One region of the Pseudomonas coleopterorum genome, then DNA from elsewhere that is predicted to be linked to it. Evidence: predicted binding sites of a transcription regulator. Region 1 holds the regulator's gene; the other holds the start of a gene.
What was found. Region 1 encodes FliA, which starts transcription of late flagellar genes. Its sites were predicted from a motif close to CTAAAGTTTNNNNNNNNNNNGCCGNTAA; they were not measured.

Region 1 (11,104 bases):
TTCATCCTCTGGGTCAGCCTGGGCGACATCCTCAACCAGTATCAGCCGCTGGCGACCAACGCCTTGCAGTGGCTGCGCGAATTGGCGCGAGCGGAGTAGGCAATGGCCGAAAGCGAAAGCGGTGCCGACAAGACAGAAGACCCCACGGACAAGCGCAAGAAAGACTCGCGCGAAAAAGGCGAGATCGCCCGTTCCAAGGAGCTCAACACCCTGGCGGTGATGGTCGCCGGGTGCGGGGCGCTGCTGGCGTTCGGCGGGCATTTGGCGCAGAGCCTGCTGGAGCTGATGCGCAGCAACTTCACCCTGAGCCGCGAGGTGCTGCTCGACGAGCGCTACATGGGCATCTTTCTGCTGCAGTCGGGCAAGGTGGCGATCCTGGCCACCCAGCCGATTCTGGTGACGATGCTGCTCGCAGCCCTGATCGGGCCGGTTGCATTGGGCGGGTGGCTGTTCGCTGCCAGCTCCATGGCGCCCAAGTTCAGCCGCATGAACCCGGCCGCGGGCCTCAAGCGCATGTTTTCCATGCATGCGCTGACCGAGTTGCTGAAGGCACTGGCCAAGTTTGCCATCATCCTCATTGTTGCCATTGCTGTCCTGGCCAAGGACCGCGCCGACCTGCTGGCCATTGCCAACGAACCGCTGGAAATGGCGATCATCCACAGCGTGCAACTGGTCGGCTGGAGCGCCTTGTGGATGTCCTGCGGGCTGGCGCTGATCGCCGCCGTGGACGTGCCGTTCCAGCTGTACAGCAGCAAGCAGAAGCTGATGATGACCAAGCAGGAGGTCAAGGACGAGCACAAGGACGCCGAAGGCCGTCCCGAGGTGAAAGGGCGAGTGCGTCAGTTGCAGCGCGAAATGTCCCAGCGGCGGATGATGACGGCCATTCCCGAGGCGGACGTGATCATCACCAACCCGACCCACTACGCCGTGGCGCTCAAGTACGATCCGGAGAAGGGCAATGCGCCGGTGCTGCTGGCCAAGGGCTCGGACTTCATTGCCTTGAAGATTCGCGAGATTGGCAACGAGCACCGCATCCAGGTGCTCGAATCGCCGGCCCTGGCACGCTCGATCTTCTATTCCACGGACATTGAGCAGCAGATCCCGGCCGGGCTGTACCTGGCGGTGGCGCAGGTGCTGGCTTATGTCTACCAGATCCGCCAATACCAGGCGGGGCGAGGCAAGCGGCCCGACCCGTTGAAGGACCTGCCGATTCCGCCGGATCTGCAGCGAGACAGTTAGACCGCGCCCCGGCCTTCGCGGGCAGAGCCCGCTCCCACAAGTGCCAACCCTGTGGGAGCGGGCTCTGCCCGCGAAGGGCGCACCGCCGAATCGCCTGACACCCAGCACTCGACCATAGGGCGAGAATCTTTAATCCCCTCCGACAAAAGTTGGACCCCTTCTTGCACTGCCCCCTGACAGGACGCCTGGCGCGTCAAAAGTTCGCTTGGGGAAGTGGGGAATGCCGGTGGATCGCTCTCAATTAATCAACACCGCTCGCAGCAACATCGTCGGCCTTGGCCGCGGCAACCTGGGGGTGCCGCTGCTGTTGCTGGTGATGCTGGCGATGATGATGCTGCCGATCCCGGCACTGCTGCTGGACGTGTTCTTCACCTTCAACATCGCCTTGTCCATCGTCGTCCTGCTGGTGTGTGTGTACGCCTTGCGGCCGCTGGATTTCGCCGTGTTCCCGACCATCCTGCTGGTGGCCACGCTGCTGCGCCTCGCGCTCAACGTCGCGTCGACGCGGGTGATCATGCTTCACGGCCAGGAAGGCCACGCCGCTGCGGGCAAGGTGGTCCAGGCCTTCGGTGAGGTGGTGATCGGCGGTAACTACATCGTCGGTATCGTAGTGTTCGCCATCCTCATGATCATCAACTTCGTGGTGGTTACCAAGGGTGCCGGGCGTATCTCGGAAGTGAGCGCGCGTTTCACCCTGGACGCCATGCCCGGCAAACAGATGGCCATCGACGCCGACCTCAACGCCGGCCTGATCGATCAGAACCAGGCCAAGGCTCGTCGCGGCGAAGTGGCGGCCGAAGCCGAGTTCTACGGCTCGATGGACGGTGCCAGCAAATTCGTCCGCGGCGACGCCATCGCCGGTTTGCTCATCCTCTTCATCAACCTGATCGGCGGCATGCTGGTCGGTATGCTGCAACACAACATGCCGTTCGCCGAAGCGGGCAAGGTGTATGCCCTGTTGACCATCGGTGATGGCCTGGTGGCGCAGTTGCCCTCGCTGCTGCTCTCCACCGCAGCCGCGATCATGGTCACCCGTGCCTCGGGCTCCGAGGAAATGGGCAAGCAGATCCAGCGGCAGATGTTCGCCTCCCCCAAGGCGCTGGCCGTTTCCGGCGCGCTGATGGCCATCATGGGCATGGTGCCCGGCATGCCGCACCTGGCCTTCATCACCCTGGGTGCCATCGCCGGTGGCGCCGCCTACCTGTTGTGGAAGAAGCAGAACGACGTCAAGGTCCAGGCCCTGGCCGAAGTTCAGCGCCAACAGGAACTGTTGCCATCGCCGACGCGCACCCAGGAAACCAAGGAGCTGGGCTGGGACGACGTGACGCCCATCGACATGATCGGCCTGGAAGTCGGCTATCGCCTGATTCCCCTGGTGGACCGCAACCAGGGTGGCCAGCTGCTGGCGCGGATCAAGGGTGTGCGCAAGAAGCTGTCCCAGGACCTCGGTTTCCTGATGCCGACGGTTCATATCCGCGACAACCTTGACCTTGCTCCCAGCGCCTATCGTTTGACGCTGATGGGTGTGATCCTGGCCGAAGCCGAGATCTATCCGGATCGCGAACTGGCGATCAACCCGGGTCAAGTGTTCGGCTCGCTCAACGGCATCACCGCCAAGGATCCGGCGTTCGGTCTGGACGCGGTGTGGATCGACGTCAACCTGCGCAGCCAGGCGCAATCCCTCGGCTACACCGTGGTCGATGCCAGTACGGTAGTGGCCACGCATTTGAATCAGATTCTGCAGAAACACGCGCATGAGCTGATCGGTCACGAAGAAGTGCAACAACTGCTGCAAGTTCTGGCAAAAGGCTCGCCCAAGCTGGCTGAAGAGCTGGTTCCAGGCATCCTTTCGCTGTCCTCGCTGCTCAAGGTGTTGCAGGCGCTGTTGGCCGAACAGGTGCCTGTGCGCGACATTCGCAGCATCGCCGAAGCGATCGCCAACAACGGTCATCGGAGTCAAGATACCGCCGCGCTGGTCCAGGCCGTACGGGTCGGTTTGTCCCGTGCCATCGTGCAAAGCATTGTAGGCGTTGAGCCGGAGCTGCCAGTTATCACCTTGGAGCCAAGGTTGGAACAGATATTGCTAAATAGTCTGCAGAAGGCTGGTCAGGGTCAGGAAGAAGGCGTTTTGCTGGAACCGAGCATGGCGGAAAAGCTGCAACGATCCCTGATCGATGCGGCGCAGCGGCAGGAGATGCAGGGCCAACCGGTGATACTGCTGGTGGCCGGTCCGGTCCGCGCGATGCTGTCACGCTTCGGTCGCCTGGCGATCCCCAACCTTCACGTACTGGCCTATCAGGAAATCCCTGATAACAAGCAAGTCACCATCGTAGCGACAGTAGGGCCCAACGGCTGAGGTAGTGGGTTATGCAAGTGAAGCGATTTTTCGCCGCCGACATGCGTCAGGCCATGAAATTGGTCCGCGATGAGCTGGGTGCCGACGCTGCCATCATCGGCAACCGTCGCATTGCCGGCGGCGTCGAGCTGACCGCTGCCCTGGACTACAAGCTGTCGGCCCTGGCCCCGCGCGTGCCGAACCTGGAATTGGAAGAAGAGCTGCGCAAGACCCAGTCGCGCATCGTCTCCGCCCAGGCCGAACTGAGCACCCGTGGCGCAACCGACGCCGCCACCAATCGTCAATTGGTCGCCGGCCTGCCGTTGACCGCCGCCGAGCCGTTGGTGGAGCCGCGTCGCGAAGAGCCAGCACGTACCCAGCCCGCACCGGCGCCTCAGCCTGCGGTCGACCAGCGCGTGTTCGATTCCATGCGTTCGGAACTCAACGGTCTGCGCCAGTTGCTCGAAGTGCAGCTCGGCTCCCTGGCCTGGACGCAGCTGCAGGGCAGCAAGCCGGCCCAGGCCAATCTCTGGCGGCGCTTGCAGCGCATCGGCCTGTCTGGCCCGATCGCTCGCGAACTGCTCAGCCTGACCAGTGAAATTCACGAGCCACGGCAGGCCTGGCGGATGCTGCTGGCGCACTTGGCGCGTATGATTCGCACGCCGGACGTCGAACCGCTCGAAGAAGGTGGCGTGATCGCCATGGTCGGCCCGGCCGGCATGGGCAAGACCACCACCCTGGCCAAGCTGGCGGCGCGCTATGTGCTCAAATACGGCTCGCAGAGCGTGGCTCTGGTGAGCATGGACAGTTTTCGTATCGGTGCTCAGGAACAGCTCAAGACCCTGGGCCGCATTCTCAACGTTTCGGTGACTCAGGTGGATCCGGGCCAGTCATTGGTACAGGCCCTGGAGCCGCTGCTGCGCAAGCGCGTGGTCTTGATCGACACCGCCGGCCTGCAGGCCAGCGATCCGGCCCTGCGCATGCAGCTCGAAAGCCTGGCCGGACGTGGGATCAACGCCCGCAACTACCTGGTGCTGGCGACCACCAGCCAGAAGCAGGTGCTGACCGCGGCCTACCATAGCTACAAACGTTGCGGTCTGGCCGGGTGCATCCTGACCAAACTCGATGAAACGGCCTGTCTCGGCGAAGTGCTGAGCCTGGCCATCAGTCAGGAACTGCCGATTGCCTATCTCACCGATGGGCCGCGCATTCCCGACGACTTGCATCTGCCGCGGCGGCACCAGCTGGTCAGCCGCGCGGTGAGCGTGCAGATGCAAGAAGAGCCCAGCGAAGAGGCCATGGCCGATATGTTCGCAGGTCTCTACCACAGCCCCGACAAGCGAGTTGGCTGAGGTGAAGAACGTTAGGCAAGCACAATCTTCCTGCATCGTAGGGTTGCCAGGAATTACTCGAGCAATCGAACTGGCAGCCACTGGTGTGGCCTCGGTCTAGACAAGGTAAAGAACGAACATGGGCAGCATGCATCCCGTACAGGTGATCGCGGTGACCGGCGGCAAAGGCGGCGTCGGCAAGACAAATGTGTCAGTGAACTTGTCCCTGGCGTTGGCCGAGCTCGGCCGCCGGGTCATGTTGCTGGACGCCGACCTTGGCCTGGCCAACGTCGACGTATTGCTGGGCCTGACCCCCAAGCGCACCCTGGCCGACGTGATCGAAGGTCGCTGCGAACTGCGTGACGTGATGTTGCAGGGCCCTGGCGGCATTCGCGTGGTGCCGGCGGCCTCCGGCACCCAGAGTATGGTGCACCTGACCCCGGCCCAGCATGCAGGCCTGATCCAGGCCTTCAGCGACGTGGGCGACAACCTCGACGTATTGATCATCGACACCGCTGCCGGTATCGGCGACTCCGTGGTGAGTTTCGTACGCGCGGCCCAGGAAGTGCTGCTGGTGGTGTGCGACGAGCCGACTTCGATCACCGATGCCTACGCCCTGATCAAGCTGCTCAACCGCGACTACGGCATGAATCGCTTCCGGGTCCTGGCCAACATGGCGCAGAGCCCTCAGGAAGGCCGCAACCTGTTCGCCAAGCTGACCAAGGTGACCGACCGCTTCCTCGACGTGGCCCTGCAGTACGTCGGCGCCGTGCCGTACGACGAGTCGGTGCGCAAGGCCGTGCAGAAGCAGCGCGCCGTCTACGAGGCGTTTCCCCGCTCCAAATGCTCGCTGGCCTTCAAGGCCATCGCGCAGAAGGTAGACACCTGGCCATTGCCGGCCAATCCCCGCGGCCACCTGGAGTTCTTCGTCGAACGCCTGGTGCAGCAAACCAGTGCAGGGCCCGTATCATGAGCGCCAGCGGATACCGTATGTACAGCAAGGCGTCGCGCGACTCGCAGCAGCATCAGCTGATCGAGCAATACGCGCCGCTGGTCAAGCGCATTGCCTATCACCTGCTGGCGCGACTGCCGGCAAGCGTGCAGGTGGAAGACCTGATCCAGGCCGGCATGATCGGCCTGCTGGAGGTTTCGACCAAGTACGACTCGAGCAAAGGGGCCAGTTTCGAGACCTATGCCGGCATTCGTATTCGCGGCGCGATGCTCGACGAGGTGCGCAAGGGTGACTGGGCACCGCGTTCGGTGCACCGCAATACCCGCATGGTCAGTGATGCCATTCGCCGAATCGAGTCAAAAACCGGTCGCGACGCTAAAGATCACGAGATTGCGGCCGAACTCAATCTGAGTCTGGATGATTACTACGGGATCCTGAACGATACCTTGGGCAGCCGCCTGTTCAGTTTCGACGACCTGCTGCAGGACGGCGAACACGAGGGGCTGCACGAAGACGGCGCCAGCGGTTCGCTGGAGCCCTCGCGGGATCTGGAGGACGAGCGCTTCCAGGGTGCGCTGGCCGAGGCCATCGCCAACCTGCCCGAACGCGAGAAGCTGGTGTTGTCGCTGTATTACGACGAAGAGTTGAACCTCAAGGAAATCGGCGAGGTACTGGGTGTCAGCGAATCGCGCGTCAGCCAGTTGCACAGCCAGTGCGCCGCGCGACTGCGCGGGCGCTTGGGAGAGTGGCGGGCACGCTGAAGGAACGGCGAGATCGGTGCGGGCTTTTTCGCGGGCAGAGCCCGCTCCCACAGTCTCGACCTATGTGGGAGCGGGCTCTGCCCGCGAAGAGGCCCGTTGGCGTAGCGCGTGTAAGCGATCTGCAGCGGCAAGTGGCTCAGGCGAATTCGATTGTTATGCACGCTCAGAGGCTGGGCGTGTTCAAGACTGCTGGAGGTCTAATTGGACAAGAACATGAAAATCCTCATCGTCGACGATTTTTCGACGATGCGGCGCATCATCAAGAATCTGCTGCGTGACCTGGGCTTCACCAACACCGCCGAGGCCGACGATGGCAACACCGCCTTGCCGATGTTGCACAGCGGCAACTTCGATTTCCTCGTCACCGACTGGAACATGCCGGGCATGTCGGGCATCGATCTGCTGCGCCAGGTGCGCGCCGACGACCGCCTCAAGCACCTGCCGGTGCTCATGGTGACCGCCGAGGCCAAGCGCGAGCAGATCATCGAAGCCGCCCAGGCCGGGGTCAACGGGTATGTGGTCAAGCCTTTCACTGCGCAAGTGCTGAAAGAAAAAATCGAAAAGATTTTCGAGCGCGTCAATAGCTGAAGTCTGCAATGGGGGCGCAATGGACCACAAACAAAGCACGTTGGGGGACTTCGAGTCGACCCTGAAGAAACACGCCGTCGAGCTGGTCGACAGCCTTGAGAAAGGCCGTTTCGGTGAAGCGGTGCAATTGATCCACGAACTGAATCAGACCCGCGATCGCGGTTTGTATCAGGAAGTCGGCAAGCTGACCCGCGAGCTGCACAGCGCCATCGTCAGTTTCCAGATCGATCCGACCATTCCCCAGGCCGAAGAGGTGTCGCAGATCACCGACGCGACCGAACGCCTGTCGTACGTGGTGCGCCTGACCGAGAGCGCAGCCAACCGGACGATGGACCTGGTCGAGCAGAGCACGCCTGTGCTCAATACGCTGAGCACCGAGGCCAGCGCCTTGAGCGCCGACTGGCAGCGCTTCATGCGCCGCGAAGTGGCCGCCGACGAGTTCCGCGAACTGGCCCGCCGGGTGGACGGATTCCTGACCCGCAGCGAGCAGGGCAATCGTGAAGTGGCCAGCCACCTCAACGACATCGTGCTGGCACAGGATTACCAGGACCTCACCGGCCAGGTCATCAAGCGCGTTACCGCGTTGGTCACCGAAGTGGAAAGCAACCTGCTCAAACTGGTCCTGATGGCCAGCCAGGTGGACCGCTTCGCCGGCATCCAGCACGACCACGAAAAGCTTCGTGCCGAAAAAGATCAAGAAAAACATCCTGCCAAGGGTGAAGGTCCGCAGATTCATGCCGATAAACGTGAAGACGTCGTATCCGGTCAGGACGATGTCGACGATCTGCTGTCCAGTCTGGGCTTCTAGGCCACCGCCTGCGTCTGACTGTGTTGACCGTTAATCACGTATTCCAGGGAGCATCCACATGAGCTTCGGCGCCGACGAAGAAATCCTTCAGGATTTCCTGGTAGAGGCCGGCGAAATTCTCGAGCAACTGTCCGAACAACTGGTCGAGCTGGAAAGCCGTCCCGATGATGCCGACTTGCTCAACGCAATTTTTCGCGGTTTTCACACTGTAAAAGGCGGCGCCGGCTTCCTCCAGCTCAACGAGCTGGTGGAGTGCTGCCATATCGCCGAAAACGTCTTCGACATCTTGCGCAAGGGTGAGCGCCGGGTTGACTCGGAACTCATGGACGTTGTGCTCGAGGCCCTGGACGCGGTCAATGGCATGTTCGCCGAAGTGCGCGAGCGCGCCCCGGTCACGCCGGCCAGTGCGCAGCTGCTCGATGCGCTGGCGCGTCTGGCCGAGCCGGCAGTGGCCGTCGCAGCACCCGCAGTGACGGCTGCACCGCCCGTGGCGACACCGGTCGTTGCACCGGCTCCGGCGCCTGGCGACGACATCACCGATGACGAATTCGAGCAGTTGCTCGACTCTCTGGGTGCTGCCAAGGCGCAGGCTGCTGCGCCAGCCACTGCTGTGCCCGATGTGCCGGTCAGTGACGAGATCACCGACGACGAATTCGAATCGCTGCTCGATCAACTGCACGGCAAGGGTCAGTTCGCCGTCGACGCGTTGGCGCCTGCTTCCACAGCGCCGGTTGCCTCGGAAGTTGCCGATACGCCAGCCGTTGATACCGTAACGGCTTCAACGGCTGCCCCGGCACCGGGCGACGAGATCACCGACGACGAGTTCGAGGCGCTGCTCGACCAGTTGCATGGCAAGGGTGCGTTCACCGCCGATGCGGTCAAGCCGCAACCGCCCGCCGAAGTGCAAGCCCCGGCTCCGGTGAGCGATAACATCACCGACGACGAATTCGAATCATTGCTCGACCAGCTGCACGGCAAGGGCAAGTTCAGCGATGTTGCCAGCCTGCCCGACGCGCAGCCGACTTCTGCCGTAGCGGCGCCGGTTGCGGCCCCGCGCAAGGCCGAGGCCGCTCCGGCACGTGCGCCGGTGGCCGAGAAACCGGTTGCCAGCGAAGCCGAGACGACCGTGCGGGTCGACACCGCGCGCCTCGACGAAATCATGAATATGGTCGGCGAACTGGTGCTGGTGCGTAACCGCCTGGTCCGCCTGGGCGCCAACAGCAGCGACGAGGCCATGTCCAAGGCGGTCTCCAACCTCGACGTGGTCACCGCCGACCTGCAGACCGCCGTGATGAAGACGCGGATGCAGCCGATCAAGAAGGTCTTCGGGCGCTTCCCGCGCCTGGTCCGTGATCTGGCGCGGCAGTTGAAGAAGGAAATCCATCTGGAGCTGGTCGGTGAAGAAACCGACCTCGACAAGAACCTGGTCGAGGCCCTGGCCGACCCGTTGGTGCACTTGGTGCGCAACGCCGTCGACCACGGCATCGAGACACCCGAAGAGCGCGAGCGCAGCGGCAAGGCGCGCGGTGGGCGGGTGGTATTGTCGGCAGAGCAGGAGGGTGACCACATCCTGTTGTCGATCAGCGACGACGGCAAGGGCATGGACCCTGCGGTCCTGCGTGCCAAGGCCGTGGAAAAGGGCCTGATGGACCGCGATGCGGCCGACCGCCTGAGCGAATCGGACTGCTACAACCTGATCTTCGCGCCGGGTTTCTCCACCAAGACGGAAATCTCCGACGTGTCGGGCCGTGGCGTGGGCATGGACGTGGTCAAGACCAAGATCAGCCAGCTCAATGGCTCGATCAACATCTTCTCGGCCAAGGACCAGGGTTCCAAGATCGTCATCAAGGTGCCGTTGACCCTGGCGATCATGCCGACGCTGATGGTGATGCTGGGCAACCAGGCGTTTGCCTTCCCGTTGGTCAACGTCAACGAGATCTTCCACCTGGACCTCTCGCGCACCAACGTCGTCGACGGCCAGGAAGTGGTCATCGTGCGCGACAAGGCGCTGCCGTTGTTCTACCTCAAGCGCTGGCTGGTGAAGTCCGCCGCTCACGAGGAGCAGGGCGAGGGGCATGTGGTCATTCTGTCGGTGGGCACTCAGCGTATCGGCTTCGTGGTGGACCAGCTGGTCGGCCAGGAAGAAGTGGTGATCAAGCCATTGGGCAAGATGCTGCAGGGCACGCCGGGCATGTCCGGCGCGACGATCACCGGGGACGGCCGTATCGCCTTGATCCTCGATGTACCGAGCATGCTCAAGCGCTACGCCGCGCGGCGTATCTGATCGTAGTGGAGTGTTTATGGCAGTCAAGGTCCTGGTGGTGGATGATTCTGGTTTCTTCCGCCGCCGCGTCTCGGAAATTCTCTCGTCGGACCCCACCATCCAGGTGGTCGGGACCGCCACCAATGGCCGCGAAGCGATCGATCAGGCCCAGGCGCTCAAGCCTGATGTGATCACCATGGACTACGAGATGCCGATGATGGACGGCATCACCGCCGTGCGTCACATCATGCAGCGTTGCCCCACTGCGGTATTGATGTTTTCCTCGCTGACCCACGAAGGCGCGCGGGTGACCCTCGACGCCCTCGACGCGGGGGCGGTGGATTACCTGCCGAAGAATTTCGAAGACATTTCTCGCAACCCCGAGAAGGTCAAGCAGATGCTCTGCGAGAAGGTCCATACGATCTCGCGCAGTAACCGCCGTTTGGGCTCGCACTTCACGGCGCCGGCTGCGCCGGCCGCACCTGCGGCCACGTCAGGTGCCAGTACCGCAGCGGCGTCTTCGCGGCCAGCGCCAAGCCGGTCACCATCGCCTGCCACGAGTGCGCCAGCCACACCTGCGCGCGCTCCAGCGCCCGCGGCCAGCAACGCAACGCCGCGGCGCAAGCCCTACAAGCTGGTGGCGATCGGCACCTCCACCGGCGGCCCGGTGGCCCTGCAGCGCGTCCTGACCCAGTTGCCCGCGCATTTTCCGACCCCTATCGTGCTGGTCCAGCACATGCCGGCCGCGTTCACCCGCGCCTTCGCCGAGCGCCTCGACAAGCTCTGCCGGATCACCGTCAAGGAAGCCGAGGACGGTGACGTGTTAC
Region 2 (11,104 bases), 2.6 Mb from region 1:
GCGCGAGGACAGAGTTGTGTCCGGCGTCGGTCAACGTGATGGGGCCGAAACCGATTTCCTTGTGTCCCATGGCAGCGACGCCCGCACCCAGGGCGCGGGCGATCAGCTGTGCGCCCAGGCAGATACCCAACAAAGGTTTGCCGCTGTCCAGGCGTTGGCGAATGAGTTCGAGCTCGTCCAGCAGGAATGGGTACAGCGCCTCATCGAAAGCGCCGATTGGCCCGCCCAGAATGATCAACAGGTCTGCCGAGATCACATCGAGGGACGCCAGCGGGTGCAGTGGCGCCTCTATCATTTCGATTTCATACCCCTCGGCTTCCAGCACCGGGGCCAGACTGCCCAGGTCTTCGAAGGCGAGATGCCGCACTACCAAAGCACTTTTCATTTATGTACCAATACAATAATATGAATGTATGAATACATTATTGACGAATGCGTCCACTGCCGTCGAGATCGCGGAGGCCATCGAGCGGCAGATACGCCAGGGTGATTTGCTTCAAAACGCTTCACTGCCTTCGGTGCGCGACTTGGCCGCGCAGCTCAAGATCAGCCCCAATACCGTTGCGGCGGCGTACAGAAGGTTGCGTGACAGCGGCACCGTGGTGACCGACGGGCGTCGCGGGACTCGGGTCAGCGCGCCGGCTTCGGAAATTGTCGAGTACGGCTTCGTGCTTCCTGAAGGGCTGTACGACATGGCCAGCGGCAACCTCGATGCCACGCTGCTGCCAGCGCCCGATCCCGAATGGCTGCTGCGCAACGTCACCCAGAGTGGTTTCGACCCGTTCGGCGATGACCCGCAGTTGTCGAGCCTGGCCCGCGAATGGCTCGACAGCCAGCAACTGCCCAGCGAGCACGTAGGTGTGTATTGCGGCGCGCTGGATGCAGTGGAGAGAGCGCTTCGTGCACGCTGCCGCCCGGGCGCCACGGTGCTGATCGAAGACCCATGCTGGCCGCCGTTGCGCGACCTGCTGACCGGACTACAGCTCAAGCCAGGGGGATTGAGCATGGACGAGCATGGCGCGCTGGCCCCGGCGCCGGAGGTGCTGCGTGGTGCGGCGGCCGTGGTATTGACGCCCCGTGCACAGAACCCGACCGGCTGCTCGTTCGATACCCCGCGCTGGCAGCAATGGTCAGCGGTCCTGCAGGACGCACCGCACACCCTGCTGGTGATCGACGATCATTGGGGACCGTTGAGCCAGGCCCCGGCCATCGACCTGCAACCGCTGCCGCAGCATTGGCTCTATGTGCTGTCGACCAGCAAATTCATAGGGCCCGACCTGCGCGTCTCGATTGCGGGCGCCAGCGCGTCCTTGCATGGCGAGATGCAACGCCAGCAGCGGGTCGGGCCGCGCTGGGTCAGCCTGCTGCTGCAGCGACTGACCGCCCATCTGTGGAACAGGATGTTGCAAGCGGGCCGCTTGACGGAAGTGGGTGCGGCCTATCGAAGCCGTCGACAATCGCTGGTCGAGGCACTCGAACTCATGGGTGTGAGCCTGTCCAGCTCAGGCGAAGGCCTGCACCTGTGGCTACCGGCCATTGACGAAACATCGACGGTGCAGGCCCTGGCCTCCGCAGGCTGGGCAGTCCAGGCAGGCAGTCCGTTTCGATTGCAGAGTGGGCCGGCGGTGCGCGTCAGTGTCGGTAATCTGGCCGAGGCCGATATCGCGCGACTGGCTGCCGATATCGCCAGTGCATTGCAGGCAGCGCGGCGTCGGGTGTATTGAGGGAGGTTGGCTCGAGGGCCTCTTCGCGGGCAGAGCCCGCTCCCACAAAGGGCTTGTCATAGGCTGGGAACCCGCTCCCACAAAGGGCTCGTCATGGACTGAGAACCCGCTCCCACACCGGCCTCTTCGCGGGCAGAGGGATCGCCGCCCGCTTCGTTTCCGCTGCAGGGTTCTACGGGCGTCAGAACTTGATGAAGTGCTTGCGGTAGTGCTGCAGCTCGGCGATCGATTCGCGGATATCGTCCAGGGCCAGGTGGGTGCTGCCCTTCTTGAAGCTGTCCTTGACCTCGGGCGCCCAGCGCGCGGCCAGCTCCTTGAGGGTCGAGACGTCCAGGTTGCGGTAGTGGAAGTAGTTTTCCAGCTCACGCATGTGGCGGTAGAGGAAGCGGCGATCCTGGCAGATGCTGTTGCCGCAGATCGGCGACTTGCCCTTGGGCACCCACTGCTCCAGAAAGGCGATGGTCTGTGCTTCGGCCTGGGCCATGCTGACGGTGCTTTCGCGAACGCGCTGGGTCAGGCCCGAGCCGCCGTGCTGGCGGGTGTTCCACTCGTCCATGCCGGCCAGGATCTCGTCGCTCTGGTGGATGGCGATGACCGGGCCTTCGGCCAGGGTATTGAGGTCGCTGTCGGTGACGATGGTGGCCATTTCGATGATGACGTCGTGGTCCGGGTCCAGACCGGTCATTTCCAGGTCGATCCAGATCAGGTTCTGTGGGTTCTGCATTGGGGGGGCTCCTGGGTGTAGCTGCGCAGTCTAGCGTAGCCGGGCGTGCTAGTATCCCGCCTTCGTTCACGCTTGAACTCATTTACACGGAACACACATGGCCAAACGCCAACTGAACCGCCGCCAGAACTGGCGCATCGAAAAAATCCAGGGCGAGCGCGCCGCACGCGCCGCCAAGCGCGAGTCCCAGGCCCTGGAGACCCTCGAAGGCGGCGACCTGGGTCCCGAGCAGACGGGGCTGGTCATCGCCCACTTCGGTGTTCAGGTGGAAGTCGAGGCACTGGAAGGCGAGCACGCCGGTCAGGTCTGCCGTTGCTACCTGCGGGCCAACCTGCCCTCGCTGGTCACCGGCGACAAGGTGGTCTGGCGCGCCGGCAACCAAGGCATCGGGGTCATCGTCGCGCAGCTGCCGCGCAGCACCGAACTGTGCCGTCCCGACAGCCGCGGGCAGCTCAAGCCGGTCGCGGCCAACGTTGACCTGATTGTCATCGTGTTCGCGCCCATGCCCGAACCCCATGCCAACCTGATCGACCGCTACCTGGTGGCCGCCGAACACGCCAGCATCCATCCCCTGCTGCTGCTGAACAAGGCCGACCTGATCGACGAGCAGAACGCGCCCGCGCTCAACGCGCTGCTGGCGGTCTATCGACAGTTGGGTTATCCATTGCTGGAAGTATCGGCGCATCAAGGCGATGGCATGCAGCAGTTGCAGGCACGTTTGGACGGCCATATCAGCGTGTTCGTCGGTCAGTCGGGGGTGGGCAAGTCGTCGTTGGTCAACAGCCTGCTGCCCGAAGTGCAGGCGCGGGTGGGTGCGCTGTCGGAATGGTCCGGCCAGGGCACGCACACCACCACCACCGCACGCTTGTTCCACTTCCCGGGCGGCGGCGAACTGATCGACTCACCCGGCATCCGTGAATTCGGCCTGGGCCACGTCAGCCGGGCGGATGTCGAGGCCGGCTTCATCGAGTTCGCCGACCTGCTGGGCACCTGCCGTTTCCGCGACTGCAAGCACGACCGCGAACCGGGTTGCGCTCTGCTCGGGGCGCTGGAAGACGGCCGTGTGCAGCAACAGCGCATGAACAGCTACCGCTCGATCATCGCCAGCCTGACCCAGGACACCTACTGACCGGTCCTGTCCTGAGGCCCCAGCGCCTGGACGATGTAGTCCACGAAGGCGCGCAGCTTGGGGGAACGGTAGCGCGCCTGTGGATAAAGCAGGTGCATGGGTCTGCCGGGCAGTGCGTATCGAGCCAGCACCTGGACCAGCTTGCCCTCTTCCAGGTCGCGGCGCACCAGCACATCAGGGAGCATGACCAGGCCCATGCCCGCCAGAGCGGCCTGACGCAGTCCCGCGCTGCTGTTGGTGACCAGTCGCCCTTGCACCTCGACGCCAATCGATCCATCCGGCCCCTGCATGGACCAACGTTTCTGCGTCCCGCGCCACTCATCGCCCGGGTTGTACATGAATTGCAGGCACTCATGCGCAGCCAATTCCTCGGGATCGCAAGGCGTGCCATGGCGACGCAAGTAGTCCGGGGACGCACAGATACTCAATCGATAGTCGTCCAGCGGACGGGCGATCAAGGTCGAGGGTTCGAGATTGCCCAGCCGTAGTGCGGCGTCGAACTGCCCGTCGAGCATGTCGTGTACCTGGTCACTGAGGCTGAGACTGACGCTGATCTGTGGATAACGTTGGAGAAATCCCGCCAGTGCGGGTGTCAGGCACTCAGCGCCGAAGGTCGGCGGCGCGGTGATGCGTAACAGTCCCTGCGCGGTGCCTTGGGCGCGTTCGGCCCAGCGCTCCGAATCGGCGACCAGCCCCAGCACCTCAAGACAACGCTGATAGTAGGCCTGCCCGGCGTCGGTCACCTGCTGGCGGCGCGTGGTGCGCAGCAACAGGCTCACGCCCAGACGCTGCTCCAGTGCCTGCAAGTGGTTGCTGACCATGGTCGTGGACAGATCGCACGCCTTGGCCGCTGCAGTCATGGTGCCTAGCTCCACCACTTTTACGTACACCTGCATCGCCTGGAACAGGTCCATTATCAACTCCCGGTGAAAGGTGCATTCAGCTTAACGCCATTTATCCACCTGAGGTTGAAAGCAATACTGCACATTCATTTCACCGCCGAGACTTCCATGATGAGCGCAAGCCACCTGATGCCTACCTATCAACCGCTGCCGCTGACGTTCAGCCATGGTCGCGGCACTCGTCTGTGGGATAACGCGGGCCGTGAATACCTGGATGCCCTGGCCGGGGTAGCAGTGACCAACGTGGGGCATAGCCACCCGGAGGTGGTGGCCGCCATCGTCGAGCAGGCCGGGCTGTTGCTGCACACCTCCAACCTGTACGCCATCGACTGGCAACAGCGGCTGGGCGCGAAGCTGGCCGAGAAGTCCGGGCTTGCCCTGGCGTTCTTCAACAATTCCGGCGCGGAAGCGAACGAGACCGCGTTGAAGCTGGCCCGGCTGCACGGCCACAGCCGCGGTATCGCCAAGCCCTTGGTGGTGGTCATGGACAACGCCTTTCACGGCCGCACCCTGGCCACCCTGGCGGCCAGTGACGGTGCGCACCTGAGCGCCGGCCTGGGCCAACTGCCTGGAGACTGCATCAGGATTTCCTTCGGCGACCTGGATGCGCTGGCCACTGTCACCCAGGCGTTCGGCCAGCGCATCGTGGCGGTGCTGCTCGAGCCGATCCAGGGCGAAAGCGGTGTGCACGTCGCCTCGACATCCTACATGCGGGCCCTGCGCGAGCATTGCGACAGCCACGGCTGGTTGTTGATGCTCGATGAGATCCAGACCGGCATTGGCCGCACTGGTCAGTGGTTTGCCTACCAGCATGCCGACATCCAGCCCGATGTGGTCACTCTGGCCAAGGCCTTGGCCAATGGCATTCCGATCGGTGCGTGTCTGGCCACCGAGGCCGTGGGCCGCCTGTTCCAGCCCGGTGGCCACGGCAGCACCTTTGGCGGCAACCCCCTGGCGTGCCGGGTCGGTTGCACGGTGCTCGACATCATCGAGCGCGAGCAACTGCTGGATAACGCCGCGCGCCAGGGGCATGCGCTGCTCGAACGGCTGCGTAGCGAAGTGGGAAACATGCCTGGCGTCAAAGCCGTTCGGGGCCTGGGCCTGATGATCGGTGTGGAGCTGGACCGGCCCTGCCGCGAACTGATGCAGCGAGCCGCAGAAGAGCATGGCCTGCTGATCAACGTGACCCGGGGCACTACCATTCGGCTGCTGCCACCCCTGACCCTGAACCATGCCGAAGTGGAGCGCATCGTCGGCACCGTGCGTGCGCTGGTGCAGAAGCTATAGGCTTCGTCTGTAAGGATAATTACCGGCAGCAGTAGGGCTTGTCTCTTTTCGATGACATCCCTTGCCGCTTAAACGGCATTGAACAATCTTTCAGCCTTCAGCACCCACGATGAAGGCTTTCCATGTCCCACCTGCCCGTTGCTTGCCTGCGACTTGCTCGATTCATTGCCGGCGGACCTGGGCGATGAGCGTGTTCATTGGCTATCAGCATGTCGATCTGCCCCAGGCCTTGCGGGTCAGGAAATACTTGCGCAGGGCCGGGATCGAGGTGGGCATGGACGTGATGGACTTCGATTCGTTGACCACGCTGCACGTCACCGAAACGCTCACTGCGCATATCCGCGACTGCACCCACGTGATCCTGATGATCTCGCACTGCAGCGCGCGGCGCTGGTGGATACCGTTCTGCATTGGCAAGGCCACCTCGTGGGACCGGCGCCTGTGCCTGTATCGGCTGGGCGATCAGGCACTGCCCGAATACCTGGCGCATTGGCCGACCCTGACCCGCCCGCAGCAGTTGGACTTCCTCATCGAGGCCTATCACCGCGAGGCGGCCATGCGCCTGCCGGCAGGCCAACGCGAGACGCCACTGCCGGTGCAAGCGCGAGATATCCACAGGGGCCTGCGCGAACGCATCGGCCGGGGTTTCTAACGGCTTATCGTCTCAGGGCGCAGGCTTGCCCGGCTCGACCAGCTTGGCCGAGCCGTCTTCGAACAGGTTCAGGCGCTGCCGCAGTTCGCGCGGCTGCACCGGTGCGCTGGGGTCGCCGATCGAAGCGCCTGGTGGCGCAGCACCGGGGGCCGTACCGGGATTGGGCGCTTCCAATGCCGGCTGATCACCTTCGATGTCGCGCTGGGCCTTTTTGGTCAGCACCACGATGTCGATGCGGCGATTGATGGAGTTCAGCGGATCCTTGCGGTCGAACAACGACGATGAACCATAGCCGACCACGCGAGCGATCTGATCCTCCGGATAGCTGCCCGCCACCAGGGCTCGACGCGCGGCATTGGCGCGGTTGGACGACAGCTCCCAGTTGCCGAAGCCGCCCGACGCACTGCCGGCGTAGGGCTTGGCGTCGGTATGGCCGCTGATGCTGATCTTGTTCGGCACCGCCTTGATGGTGTCGGCCATGGCCAGCAGGATGTCCTCGAAATAAGGCTTGAGCCGCGCACTGCCCAGGTCGAACATCGGCCGGTTCTCGGCATCGGTGATCTGGATACGCAAGCCGTCCTGCGTGATTTCAAAAAGGATCTGGTCCTTGAATTTCTGCAGTTGGGGATTTTCGTCGACCTTGTTCTGCAGCTCCTGCAACAGCAGTTCCAGGCGTTCCTTTTCAACCTGTTCGGCTATTTGCTGGGCCTGTTCGGCTTCCACCTGATTCGAGGTTTCCGGCTTGGGCGGCGAGACGTCGACGTCCGGATTCAGGGTTTTCTCGGGCGAGAGCTGCGGAGAGCCGCCTAGGTCGATGACATAGGGCGTGCCGCTTTCGGAGAAGCCGATCGGGTCCTTGAAGTAACCGGCAATGGCGATCTTCTGCTCGGGTGTGGCGTTGGACAACAGCCAGAGCACCAGGAAAAACGCCATCATCGCCGTCGCGAAGTCGGCGAAGGCGATCTTCCAGGCGCCACCGTGGTGGCCGCCGCCAAAGCGCTTGACCCGCTTGACGATGATGGGCTGGTTGTTTTCCATGACTCAGCGACCGCGTACGGCTTGTTCGAGTTCGGCGAAGCTTGGGCGGTGTGCCGGGTACAGCACCTTGCGCCCGAACTCCACGGCCAGCGACGGCGGCATGCCCGACGCCGAAGCCACCAGCGACGCTTTGATGGCTTCGTAGACGTTCAGCTCTTCCTTGGCGTCGTGGCCCAGGCAGGTCGCCAGCGGGCCGAAGAAACCGTAGGCCGCCAGGATCCCCAGGAAGGTACCGACCAGTGCAGCGCCGACGTGACCACCGATCGCCGCCTTGTCGCCGTCACCCAGCGACGCCATGGTCACCACGATGCCCAATACCGCCGCAACGATACCGAAACCTGGCAGCGCATCGGCGATACCGGTCACGGCGTGGGACGGATGCTCGAGCTCTTCCTTCATGCTCAGCAGTTCCATGTCGAACAGGCCTTCGAGTTCGTGCGGCGCCATGTTGCCCGACGACATGATGCGCAGGTAATCGCAGATGAACGCGATCATCTGCTCGTCCTTGAGGATGGTGGGGTACTTGGCGAAGATCGGACTGGCGGCGACGTCTTCGATGTCGGCCTCGATAGACATCATGCCCTCGCGACGACTCTTGTTGAGAATCTCGAACAGCAGGCTCAGCACTTCCAGATAGTAGGCATGGCTGAAGCGCGACTTGAACATCTTCAACGACTTCTTCAGCACGATCATGGTGGTGCTGCCGGGGTTGGCCTGCAGAAACGCGCCCAAGGCCGCACCGCCGATGATCATCACCTCGAAGGGTTGGACCAGGGCGGCCAGTTGACCATGTGAAAGAACGTATCCGCCCAGCACGCTCGCGAACACGACAATGATGCCAATGATTTTAGCCATGGATAAAAAACACTTCAGAAGTCGGGTTCAGGGACGAAAAAGGTGGTGTGGAATCTGTTGTTCTCCTTATCGGCAGAACTGCGCCAGACTATAGGCAGCGGTTTTCAAAAGCCAGTTTGGTCCGTTCGTGTAGTCGGCCTGCATTCAGGCATGCATCAGGATAAGCATAGTGTCCAACGCCAAGCCCCAAACCCTAGACACCTGGCTCGCACTGCTCGACGGCGTGCGCCTGCCGATTCCCAAGCTGTACCACGACAAGGTTCGCGCCGCGATCAAGGATCGGCGCCGCTCGCTGCGCGACATCGCCGACCTGATGCAGCACAGCCCCGCACTGGTGCTCAGCGTGATGCGCGAAGCCAACCGGCATGCCAGCAACAGCCTGGCGGAGCCGGCGGAAAGCCTCGAAGTGGCGCTGAACCGGCTGGGCCTGTCGCGGGCCGAAGAGTTGTTGATGCGCCTGCCCGCCCAGGAGCCGCAACAGATGCCCCTGACCTTGCGCCAGCTGCAGATGATCAGCCAGCACGCCAGCCAGCAGGCCAATGGTCTGTTCGCCGCAAGGCTGGCGCGGCTGTGGCAGGAAATTCATTGGGGCAGCCTGCTGTTTCTTTCACCGCTGTGGCCGTTGGCGGCGACCTACCCCGAGCTGCTCGATGAATGGCAGCGGCGCGTCACCGGTGAAGGTGAAGCGGCGGTCAAGGTCGAGCAGGAGCTGTTCGGTGTGCCGTTGCTGGTGCTGTGTCAGGCACTGGCGCAGAAATGGCGCCTTCCCGCCTGGGTGCTGCATGGCTATCGGCTGCTGCTGGAGGAGCGTCGGGCGCTGGTGCAGGCGCTGCACATTGCCCGCGACAATCAGCATCGTTTGCGCCAGCAACAGCAGTTGGACGACGAGCCGGCGTTGCGGCGCTGGTTGAACCAGCCCGCCAACACCATTCTGATGGCCAACGGCCTCGCCCTGGCCGCGCAACAGGGCTGGTTCACGCCGCACCTTCAGCGCTGGCAGTACCTGAGCTGCCTGTACCTGCAAGTGCCGCTGGAACAGGTTCAACAGCAGGTCCATCAACACGCGGTGCACAGTGCCCGAGTGCACTGCGCCGCCGACCTGTGGCATCCGGCACGCAACCTGCTGTGGCCGCCACCATACAAGGGACCGGCGCCCGACACCGATCCAGCCCCGGCACCGAGCGAAGAGGCGCTGGCGCACTGGCGGCAACTGTGCACGCAACTGCTGACCACGCCGACGCCGTTCAACAATGCTTTGCACCTGACCACTTGCGCGCGCGATGCCCTGCTGGCGTGCGGCATGCAGCGCGTGCTGCTGCTGATGGTCGACCGCAATCACGGCAGCCTGCGCGTGCACCAGAGCGCCGGACTGCCCAAGGAAGTCGCGGCGCTGAGCCTGGGCATCGAGCACAACGGCCTGCTGCAGCGGCTGCTCGCGCAACCGACGCAGCTGCGCATGGGCACCGCCAACAGCGCGCAGTTGCAGGCCCTGTTGCCGGCGACCCTGCGCGCGCTGTTCCGCGGTGAACACCTGCTGCTGCGCTCGCTGGGTGTCGATGGGCGAGTGCATACGCTGCTGGTGGCCGACCAGGGCGGGCGTCCGTTCTCCGAGATCAGCGTGCAGGGCTTCGGCAAGAGCGCGCAGTGCATCGAGCGCGCCCTGGACACCTTTACCAACCGCAGCCGCTGAGGCTTGCGCTACAATCGCCGTTCCGTTTCGTCTGGAGACCCGAATGCCTGACTTTTCCGGCCTGCCCCTGGTGATCGAGCCCGATGAGCTGAACGCCCGGCTCGATGCCGCCAACCTGATCGTGGTCGACTTGACCAGCGCTGCACGCTACGCGTCCGGGCACATTCGCGGGGCGCATTTCGTCGATCCCAAGCGTACCCAGCTGGGCCAGCCGCCGGCGCCGGGGCTGCTGCCTGGATTGTCGTCTCTGGAAAAGCTGTTCGGTGAGCTGGGGCATACGCCCGAGGCGACCTATGTGGTCTACGACGACGAAGGCGGCGGCTGGGCCGGGCGCTTCATCTGGCTGCTCGACGTCATCGGCCATGAACGCTATCACTACCTCGACGGCGGCATCCTGGCCTGGGAGGCCGCCGGCCTGCCGCTGAGCCAGGACACACCGGCCAGCGCAGGCGGTCCGGTACCGCTCACCCTGCACGACGAGCCCATCGCCACCCGCGAGTATCTGCAGAGCCGTCTGGGCGCCGCCGACCTGGCCATCTGGGATGCCCGCGGCCCGCTGGAATACACCGGTGAAAAGGTGCTGGCAGCCAAGGCAGGGCACATTCCCGGTGCAATCAACCTGGAGTGGACCGCGGCCATGGATCCGGCGCGTCAGTTGCGCATTCGCAGCGACGTCGCACCGCTGCTCGATGGCCTGGGTATCACCGCCGACAAGGAAATCATCACGCACTGCCAGACACATCACCGCTCTGGTTTCACCTATCTGGTGGCCAAGGCGCTTGGCTATCCACGCGTCAAGGGCTATGCCGGTTCCTGGGGCGAATGGGGCAACCACCCCGACACCCCTATCGAAGTTTAAGGACACTCAATGAAAGATCGCTTGTTCATCATCAGTCAGTACCTGCTGCCCCATCACCTGCTCTCGCGCCTGGCCGGCTGTGTGGCCGAATGTCGTTCGCGATGGTTCAAGGATGCGTTCACCCGCTGGTTCGCCAAGCGCTACGATGTCGACATGTCCCTGGCCGAGGTCGAGGACCTGAGCGCCTACGAGAATTTCAACGCGTTCTTCACCCGCGCCCTGAAACCCGACGCACGTCCACTGG

Region 2: the regulator FliA is predicted to act here: its motif matches at 8,378-8,405, upstream of motA (flagellar motor stator protein MotA).

The regions. Positions count from the first base shown of each region.
Region 1 is NZ_FNTZ01000001.1:2,978,991-2,990,094, reverse strand. It holds gene fliR (flagellar biosynthetic protein FliR) at 1-99, shown strand, start outside; gene flhB (flagellar biosynthesis protein FlhB) at 103-1,239, shown strand; gene flhA (flagellar biosynthesis protein FlhA) at 1,466-3,595, shown strand; gene flhF (flagellar biosynthesis GTPase FlhF) at 3,607-4,926, shown strand; gene fleN (flagellar synthesis regulator FleN) at 5,045-5,878, shown strand; gene fliA (RNA polymerase sigma factor FliA) at 5,872-6,618, shown strand; gene BLV18_RS13315 (chemotaxis response regulator CheY) at 6,832-7,206, shown strand; gene BLV18_RS13310 (protein phosphatase CheZ) at 7,226-8,014, shown strand; gene BLV18_RS13305 (chemotaxis protein CheA) at 8,073-10,298, shown strand; gene BLV18_RS13300 (protein-glutamate methylesterase/protein-glutamine glutaminase) at 10,315-11,104, shown strand, end outside.
Region 2 is NZ_FNTZ01000001.1:391,178-402,281, reverse strand. It holds gene BLV18_RS01790 (glutamine amidotransferase) at 1-385, opposite strand, end outside; gene BLV18_RS01785 (aminotransferase class I/II-fold pyridoxal phosphate-dependent enzyme) at 414-1,724, shown strand; gene orn (oligoribonuclease) at 1,906-2,448, opposite strand; gene rsgA (small ribosomal subunit biogenesis GTPase RsgA) at 2,546-3,577, shown strand; gene BLV18_RS01770 (LysR family transcriptional regulator) at 3,571-4,491, opposite strand; gene BLV18_RS01765 (aspartate aminotransferase family protein) at 4,591-5,766, shown strand; gene BLV18_RS01760 (TIR domain-containing protein) at 5,951-6,418, shown strand; gene motB (flagellar motor protein MotB) at 6,431-7,456, opposite strand; gene motA (flagellar motor stator protein MotA) at 7,460-8,311, opposite strand; gene BLV18_RS01745 (HDOD domain-containing protein) at 8,481-10,001, shown strand; gene BLV18_RS01740 (rhodanese-like domain-containing protein) at 10,045-10,860, shown strand; gene asd (archaetidylserine decarboxylase) at 10,870-11,104, shown strand, end outside.